2 regions of the Paenibacillus jiangxiensis genome follow, and region 1 is predicted to be linked to the other one. Evidence: riboswitches for the same ligand, from Rfam matches in the RefSeq annotation. Region 1 holds a riboswitch; the other holds the start of a gene.
The links. A riboswitch is a leader RNA that binds a small molecule or an ion and turns the genes downstream of it on or off. The one in region 1 is predicted to bind cyclic di-GMP.
Positions count from the first base shown of each region.

Region 2: another riboswitch for cyclic di-GMP. It lies ahead of ACI1P2_RS22410 (transglutaminase-like domain-containing protein); the one in region 1 lies ahead of ACI1P2_RS15995 (hypothetical protein).

Region 1 covers NZ_JBJURI010000015.1:125,919-130,342, forward strand. Annotated here, with positions in the region: gene ACI1P2_RS15980 (hypothetical protein) at 1-616, opposite strand, end outside; gene ACI1P2_RS15985 (MFS transporter) at 682-1,887, opposite strand; gene ACI1P2_RS15990 (winged helix-turn-helix transcriptional regulator) at 2,123-2,449, opposite strand; cyclic di-GMP riboswitch class I at 2,670-2,760, shown strand; gene ACI1P2_RS15995 (hypothetical protein) at 2,784-3,029, shown strand; gene ACI1P2_RS16000 (response regulator transcription factor) at 3,202-3,891, shown strand; gene ACI1P2_RS16005 (sensor histidine kinase) at 3,891-4,424, shown strand, end outside.
Region 2 covers NZ_JBJURI010000026.1:9,363-13,786, forward strand. Annotated here, with positions in the region: gene ACI1P2_RS22405 (collagen binding domain-containing protein) at 1-1,513, opposite strand, end outside; gene ACI1P2_RS22410 (transglutaminase-like domain-containing protein) at 1,796-2,596, opposite strand; cyclic di-GMP riboswitch class I at 2,610-2,698, opposite strand; cyclic di-GMP riboswitch class I at 2,757-2,844, opposite strand; gene ACI1P2_RS22415 (isocitrate lyase/PEP mutase family protein) at 3,036-3,806, shown strand; gene ACI1P2_RS22420 (bifunctional transcriptional activator/DNA repair enzyme AdaA) at 3,831-4,394, shown strand.

The sequences.
Region 1 (4,424 bases):
CCCAATGGGCGGTTTCATTTTTATAGGGAACTCTGCATTCCAATAAAGGTTCCTTCTGAACTATATTTTGGCAGACTTCTGCTGCTTGCCAAAATTCATGGATTGGAATGGGGGCAAGATGAAAGCTTTGCTGGCTGCTTTTCCCGTTCGGCCTATGGTATAGAACCGTGCATAAATCTCCAGCTGATTGCACTTGTATTTCTGCCGCAGGAAAGAAGCCTTCCAGTCTCTCTTCAGTATAATCTTCACTATCGGCATCTACCAGCACCGGATTGAGCCACTGATCGCCCAAATCGCAATAATAGCGGTGTCCTTTCTCACTTTTCGCAATAACAGCCACATGCGCATCCTCTGTTCCCATATCATGGCCAATCGGATAGGCTTCAATCCCCTCCTTTTCGAATTCATGCAGCAGCCACAATGCGAGATCAAAACAATTGCCTGTAATGCCGTACTGCTCGCGATGCTCCTTCATTTGAGCTACTTCTCTTTGTTTTTTCCCGGTATTCTTTTGAAAGTACCATGCTTTGGTTAAGGTTTCCATCGGGAAATGATCGAATTTTCGCCACACGCTCAAAATCTCGTCGGAAGCAAATATAAGCCATTCTCCTTTCACAGAGGTTTGTATTCAAAGGGACTGCTTCTCTCAACGGGAAAGAAACAGTCCTTGTTTGACATACATTATACAGCTTCCTCGGCGTGGGTGTCTTTGTCTTTTCTGGCGAGCAGCAGGCTCCAGCCTGTTAAAATAACAGCGCCAACCACCATTAAACCGCCGATCCATGAGGTGTGAATTAACCCCGGACCGTCCACAATCTGGCCGCCGAGATAAGCGCCAAGGGCGATGCCGCCGTTAAAAGCAGCGATATTGATTGCGGAAGCGACATCCACGGCCTGCGGCACAAAACGCTGGGCAAGGTTAACTACATACAACTGAAGTCCAGGCACATTCATGAAGGCAAACAGGCCCATCAAAAGAATCGTAATCAAACCCGCCACTTTAAATGGAGCTGTGAAGGCCAGAATAAAGAGGACCACCGCTTGAATAATAAACATATACAGCAGCGCCGAGAGCGGCTTACGGTTGGCAGCTTTGCCGCCGATAATATTGCCGATGGCGATCGCAATGCCGTATAGAAGCAGGAGGAAAGCTACCGTTGTCTCGCCAAAACCTGTAATGTCATGCAGCAGGGGAGACAGATACGTAAAGACGACGAAGGTGCCACCGTATCCGAGAGCCGTAATCAGGAAAGCAAGCAGCAGCCGTCCGTTGGTAATGAGCTTGATTTGATCCCGTACCGGGGTTTTGACCCCCTTCCGCAGATTGCCGGGAACGAGAATCAAATTGGCGATCAGAGCAATGATGCCAATCACGGCTATGGTTAAAAAGGCTGCACGCCAGCCCAGCTGCTGGCCGATAAACGTGCCGAAGGGCACACCGGTAATCGTAGCCACGGTTAATCCGGAGAACATAATGGCAATGGCGCTTGCCCGCCGGTTCGGCGCGACAAGGTCAGCCGCTATGGTTGAGCCGATCGACATAAATACGCCATGCGAGAAGGCGGAAATAACCCGTGCCGTAAGCAGCAGCCCGATTCCGCTTGAGAAGGCCGCAATCGAATTGCCGGCGATGAAGACGATCATAATCCAGATCAGCAGCGTTTTTCTTGGTATTCCCGAAGTTAAAGAGGTTAGCACCGGAGCGCCGAAAGTAACGCCCAGAGCATATAAAGTGACCGTTAATCCGGTCATGGTTACAGATATATTCAAGTCTTCAGCGATAAGGGGAAGCAATCCCACGCTGATGAACTCCGTTGTCCCAATCGCAAAGGCACTGATGGCCAAAGCCAGCAGCGACAGAGTACTGCGTTTATTGTCTGACGACATGTTCAGTTCCACTCCTATATATATTTTTTAGCCGGCCGGCAAATGCTATTATGGATGCTTCGCACGAAAAAGAATAGTACGTACTTCAAAGTACTATAGGCACTTACAGGTACCTATGGGAGGGAACGGGGGAAAGAAGGCGCGGATCACTGAAAAAAAGCCGGAGTCCTGAGTATCCAGGAATCCGGCTCTTCCGTTTGCAGATCGTTTATGTGGAAGGCTCGAAACATTGGCTTTAGACCTTGACTGCTTGGTCTTCTTGTTCAATATGCTTTTCGCCCCAGGCGCACATGGCATCCAGGACAGGCTTCAGGGACCAGCCGTAATCGGTCAGGGAATACACGACCTTGGGCGGAACCTGCTCAAATATTTGCCGCTTCACAAGTCCGTCATCTTCCAGCTCCCGCAGCTGCTGTGTGAGCATCTTCTGAGTAATGGCCGGCATCAGCCTTTTCAGTTCGCTGGTCCGCTTGTCGCCTTTATCCAGATGACACAAAATGACCGCCTTCCATTTGCCGCCCATCACCTCAAGGGTTGCTTCCACCGGGATATTGTAAGCCATATGTTTACCTCCTGAAAAATATAGTAAGTTGCTTTGATTTCTATAGGACTTGAAAGTATATAGGTTCTTTCAGAGATGTACATATCCGTCAAGGAACTACAATCTATGATAACACTATAAGGGGAAAAGTAAACAAGTGTGAAGAATGGCGATTTTTACGGGATCATGTCGAAAAAACACACAAAATATATTATATTATCTCAAGTGGATGTTCCACCATTTATGCAAAGGGCAAACTTGCCGAAAGGCAAGGACGCAAAGCTGCAGGCCTAAGGAAAGCATCATGGATCTATGGCGGCTGGGTTACCTTAAATTCGGAGGGAGAAATAATAGAGTGAGCAGTATTTATCAATCGGATGTGGAATTTGTATACAGACATGGAGAAACGAAGCTTGAGGAATGCCAAATAACGTGTGAAACGGGGAAGAGACCTACGATTGGAGATTTCTCCGATAAGTTCAAAGAATACGGCATTGAGACGAGACTGTATGATTTATACAGTATGACATTTAAACCTGTTGATCCGTTGAATACAAATATCATATCGATCCGGGTGATTCGGACATTTCAAATACGTTAATGATTTAAGCATTGGAGGGATTTCCTCCGGTGCTTTTTCATTTTTCGGCGGTCTTCAAAGGATCTTCACAAGTTTAGGTTAAACAGAAATGGTGAAAGTAATAGGCAGGAGGACTCTTACAATTCGGAATGGTATAATTCCGGTATAACTTGGGCGTACGGAGGGGCATGCCTTGAAAACCGTTCTAGTGGTAGATGATGAACAGAAAATTCGCGAGGTGCTGGCTTCTTATTTGCAGAAGGAGCGTTTTCATGTACTGGAAAGTGCAAGCGGGGAGGAAGCATTGACGATACTTCACAGCCAGCGGGTTGACCTGCTTATATTGGATTTGATGCTGCCTGGCATGGAAGGGGAGACTGTCTGCCGGGAGGTGCGCAAATTCAGCCCGGTGCCGATTCTTATGCTCACTGCAAAGGTAGCCCAGGCGGACCGCATCAGCGGATTGTCCATCGGAGCAGATGACTACATGATCAAGCCCTTTGATCCGAATGAGGTGGTTGCCAGGGTAAAAGCGATCCTGCGCAGGACAGATGACTCGCAGCTTTTGGCAGATGTGATCTCATTTAATGGCGGGCATCTCCGCATCGATTCGCTGAAAAATCAGGTGTACCGGTATGAAGAGCCGATCAGCCTCACACCAAGCGAGTACAAGCTGCTGCTTCTGCTCGCCAAATACCCGCAGCGCCGCTTCCCGCGGGAGGAACTGGTCGACAGGGTGATGGGCCTCAGCTTTGACGGCGATATCCGTATTATCGACCAGCATGTCAAAAATGTACGGCAAAAAATTGAGCAAGATCCCCGCAATCCGCGCTATATTCTTACGGTGTACGGCTTCGGCTACCGGTTTGGCGGTGAGGGCTGATGTTCAACCGGCTATATATCCGGCTGGCTGTGATCATTGTCGGCATGGCCGCAGGCATCCTTGTCATTTTTGCCGTGATCAGCATGTTTGCCACTCATTATCATATCTCGATGTATATGGAGCAGGTCTCACTGGCGAGTAAAAAAGTGTCTCCATTGATGGATCACCTGGAGAGCGCCCTGATTCAGTCGATCCTGCTGACAGGGTTGTTTTCGCTGCTGTTGGCGCTGATTATTGGTGTTTATTTTGCAAAACGCATCTCCCGCCCGCTGGTCCGCATGAAACAGGCCGCCGAACGGATCAGCAGGGGCAGCCTGGACGTCCGTATCAGCACGGAAGGCAGGGATGAGATCGCGGAGCTTGGTGCTTCCCTGAACAGGCTGTCAGAACAGCTACAAAGACAGCAGCTGCTGCGCATGTCCATGTCGCAGGATATTGCCCATGAGCTGCGCACACCGCTAACGACGCTGAAAAGCCACATGAGGGCCTTGGAGGACGGAGTCTGGGAGCCGACGCCCGCGCGGATTCACTCC
Region 2 (4,424 bases), on a different contig from region 1:
CATTGATCGTAATAAGCCACTTCGCCGTTTTGTTGGCGAAGTCGACATTCGAGACGCCCTTCACCAGAGCGCGGATTCCTTGGGCCGGAGCTGTTACATCTTTGGACGAGTCACCCGATACGACTTTGTTCTTTACTGGCTGTCCGTCAGCGCTCGTCCGGTCGACCGGCTTTGTCTGGTAAACGATCGTATAAGGAGAATCGATACCCTTATTGAATTGAAGTGTAAATCCGTTTGTACCTGTCGGTGTAAAGGTGTATTCATCCGGTGAAAGCAGATCTTCAGCCTTCGTTGAATTCCCTTTATACACCTTCAGCGAATCGGCAACCAGCGTATGAATCGCACTGAATTCATCCGTAATAACCGCTTGATCTTTCGTAAGCTTTTTCTCGTTAAAATTGTATTTCACAGTCCAGGTGATGATTCCGGTGTCTTTATTCTGGCTATAAGTCTTATCCAAAAATTTACCACGGTCCACTGTTACCGTAGCGGTCGACTTGGTATCTTTCATATCGTCGCCAGACAGTACAGCGGTGTTCTCAAAACGAGTCTGCTCGCCGGTAAGCTTCGTCGAATAACGAATCTCGTAGGCTTTGCTGATCGTCTCATCCTGGAACGCAAGCTCCAGTTTGGCGCCGCCGTTCGTTTCGACCGTATACTTGTCGGTCCCTACCTTATCGCCAAGGACCGTCGAACCGTCGCCGTTAACCTGTAGGCGGTACACCTCCACAGAGTCGGCGATGAGTTCAGAACCTTCAGGTATCACATCCGTGATGACCGCATGCTTGATCTTATCCAGTGATTTGTTGACTTGAACCGTCCAATCGATCCGGTCTTTGCCAACCGCTTTTCCCTGTTTGTCGATCAGCTTTCCGCCCTGCGGCTTCAGATTCACGATAACGACTTGCTCTCCGCTTTTTACCGGAATGGCAATGACGACTTCCGTGCTTCCCTTAATCGTTTCCTTCGTAAACTCGGTACGTATTTCCAGCTTGCCGCTTACGTTGGAGTGGCTCTCCACATAATCGTTGAAGGTCATGACAACCTTCCCGTTGCGGTCGACGGTAAATGTGCCAACTTTGTCTTGATCGGCCACGAGTGGAGCGTCAATATCCGTAAAAATTTCAAACTGGTCCGGCAGCTCGAAGGTAAATGTATCCCCGTTCTTGTAGCCGTGACTATTCGGAAGCTCCCATTCGTAGCTGAGATTGACAGCCTCACCGATGTCCAGGGTACTGTCCGGATTATATACTGCATCGATCACGTTACCATTCAAGTCGGTTAATACCACTTTTGTTAAAATGTTGTCCGTATTCTTGACTGGCGCTGGCGGGATATAAACATCATCCGTCACTCCAACTTCATCTTTTACTCCATACACGGATTCCTGCACACTTGCTGGTGTATCGGCCGCATTGGCATTGGCCACATTGCCCGTCCAGGCGGTTACACCAAAAACCGATTGAAGCAGGAGCAGCAGCGCCACAACGATTCCACTAACTTTTTTCTTCATAATCTCTCCCTCAGTCTCTACATCACCCTCGAATGTTCGGTTCCGATCCTGCTTGCCGTGCGCAAATCGGGCTATCTATACTCCATTGAATTGTATGCCGTTAAGAGACCTTCCAGTCCATCACCTCCGCATATTTCTAATGGCGCACGATTCATTGTTCCTGTTTTTCCCACCAGAACCAAATGGGCTTCTTGCATTATACCTGCCCGATCTCTACAATTTCTCTACAAACTCGAACAAGCCTTGGACATTTGTCCAAAGCTTAAATTGATCGTATTCTTTTTAGTAATATTTGGATACCGAGTAGCGAGCGGCATCCTTTATCATTTTGAAATCGGCCCCTTTGGCTTTCCAGCTCGCATCGACCGTTGTATCAATGGTTACCCACTTCCCGTTCAAATAAACTTCATTCCAGGCGTGGTAAACATCGACGTATTCCGAAGTTCCCATATCGAGCTTGGCTGGAATGCCGATGCTCCGCAGCATGGAGGCGAACAGGGAGGCATAGTCGTAACACATCCCCTTCTGTCCAAGAATCGTACGGTTGATATCGGGAAGGTAGTTCGTCAGATCACTGGTTGCAAGAGCCTTGTCGTATCTGATCGTGCCCACAATATATTCATAAATAGCCTGTACTTTTTCTTCGTCGGATTGAGCAGACCCAGTCAGCTTCTTCGCAAGCTGAGCAGCCTTGTCCTGTTCGCTCCAATTGATATTTTGTACAGAACTCAAAAACACTTTGCTATTGTTCGCCAGTTGAAGTGTAACAGGCGCTTCCTGAACAATCTTATATTTGGTGCCGCTGACTTGTTCCAGTACGGTAACCGTGTAATCACCGTTACCCATCTGCAACGGAAATACTTCCTGCCGTTTGTTCGGCGAAAGCATATACGTGTATTTGTCCTGACTCTTTGCAATCATGAGCTTCGTCTTGGTCCCTGCTTTCACGTCATATCGAATAACGATCACACCACGGTCCAGCTGTTCCAAGCCCAACCAATCCTGAGATTGGGTAGCTTGTACTAATGGAGCCCACAATAATAACGCAAAAAGTCCTACAATCGCGAATATTGCGTTGCGCATACTGCAAACTCCCTTCGGTAGCCAGGCTGCCATTGACATAATCGTCAAGAAGGCCCTGTAGCTTTGCGTCCCTGTCTTTCGACAAGTTTGCCGTTATCGTGCTAGAGTTTCCAGATTTTAATATATTATTGTCCTATGAGAAACAAAAAAAGCGTCTTCGTTCGGTAGCTGGCTGCCATTTGACATATCGCCAAGTAGGCCCTGTAGCTTTGCGTCCTTGCCTTTCGACAAGTTTGCCGTTATCGTGAGTAGCTTTTGTGAGACTATCTTACCAGACATCTCTATTTCTATCAAGAGAAAATTTACAAGATTCATTGATTTCTGCGCCCATTCGATGATCTTTTTCGTTTCTCTCTCAGACCATAAGAGCAAGAATGAGGACGAAATAATAAAGCCTACTTGATAGAATGAGTTACACCAAAGCCAAGGAGGAAGCAAAATGTCGATGATTCAGGAATTCAATAATCTCCATACTTCAGAGGAGCTATTATTTTTGGGAAATGCCTGGGATCTATTATCAGCTTTGACATTAGAGAAGGCAGGTTTTAAAGCCATTGGTACTACCAGCTGGGGGATTGCCAATTCGTTAGGCTATGCGGACGGAGAATTAATAGATTTTAATCAAAATCTAGCAATCGTCAAAACCATTGCAGAGAATGTAAAAATACCGGTATCCGCTGATATTGAAGCAGGATATAGTGAGGATTTTAACACAATTATCGATAATGTATTAAGAACAGCAGATGTCGGGGTTGCCGGTATCAATATTGAGGATTCCCTGAAAAAAGAAAAGGGGTTAAGAGGTATAAAGGATCATTGCAGCCTCCTGACAAAAATGAGAACAGCGCTGGAAAATCACGGATATAATAATTTTTATATCAACGCCAGAACGGATACTTATTTTCAATTGGAAGCCCCTTTTAATGAAACGATCGATCGGGCCAAGGCCTATGTTGAAAGCGGGGCCAGCGGGATTTTTGTGCCAGGAGTAACGGAAGATGATGAAATTCAGCAAATCGCTGCTCAAGTCAAGGCACCGCTCAATATATTGTCTTTGCCTAACCTGACAAGTTGTAATAAGCTGAAAGAGCTAGGCGTGAAGCGCTTTAGCTTTGGAAATGCCCTGTCAGATAAAATCATCGCTTGTTTAGAAGACAATGCGGCTAAATTATTGGAATTACAGGATACATCACATTTATATGAGAACTAGATCAGGAAGGCAGGTGATGAAGGGATGACCAGTATAAATCTTTCATTTGACGAGATGTGGGAAAAAATCATTGCCTGCGACCGGAAATATGATGGTTTATTTTTTACAGCCGTGAAAACAACGAAAATCTACTGCCGTCCTTCCTGCAGGTCCAGAAAGCCCAAAAAGATAAATGTTGAGTTCTATCACAATATCAGTGAGGTTGAAAAGGCTGGTTTTCGTGCATGCAAAAGATGCCAGCCTGAGGTTGAACATTCTCCTCATAGTGAATTCGTTAAAAGTATTACGACGATTTTAGTGAATCAATATAAACAAGATTTGAAGCTGAATGATATTGCAGAACAGGTCGGTTTAAGCCCCTTCTATCTCGAACGGCTATTTAAAAAAGAAACATCAGAGACTCCGCGTGCTTTTTTGGAAAAAGTGCGCATCGATAAAGCCATGCAGCTTCTTCAAACGACCAATATGACCAATCTTGAAATTGGTTATGAGGTGGGCTTCCAAAGTCTTTCTAATTTTTACAAAGTGTTTCGAAATTTAAAAGGCTGTTCACCAAGCGAGTTTCGAAAGATGAGGACGGAGCCTTAATCGGCATACTGGAGAGTCAATACTACCTTT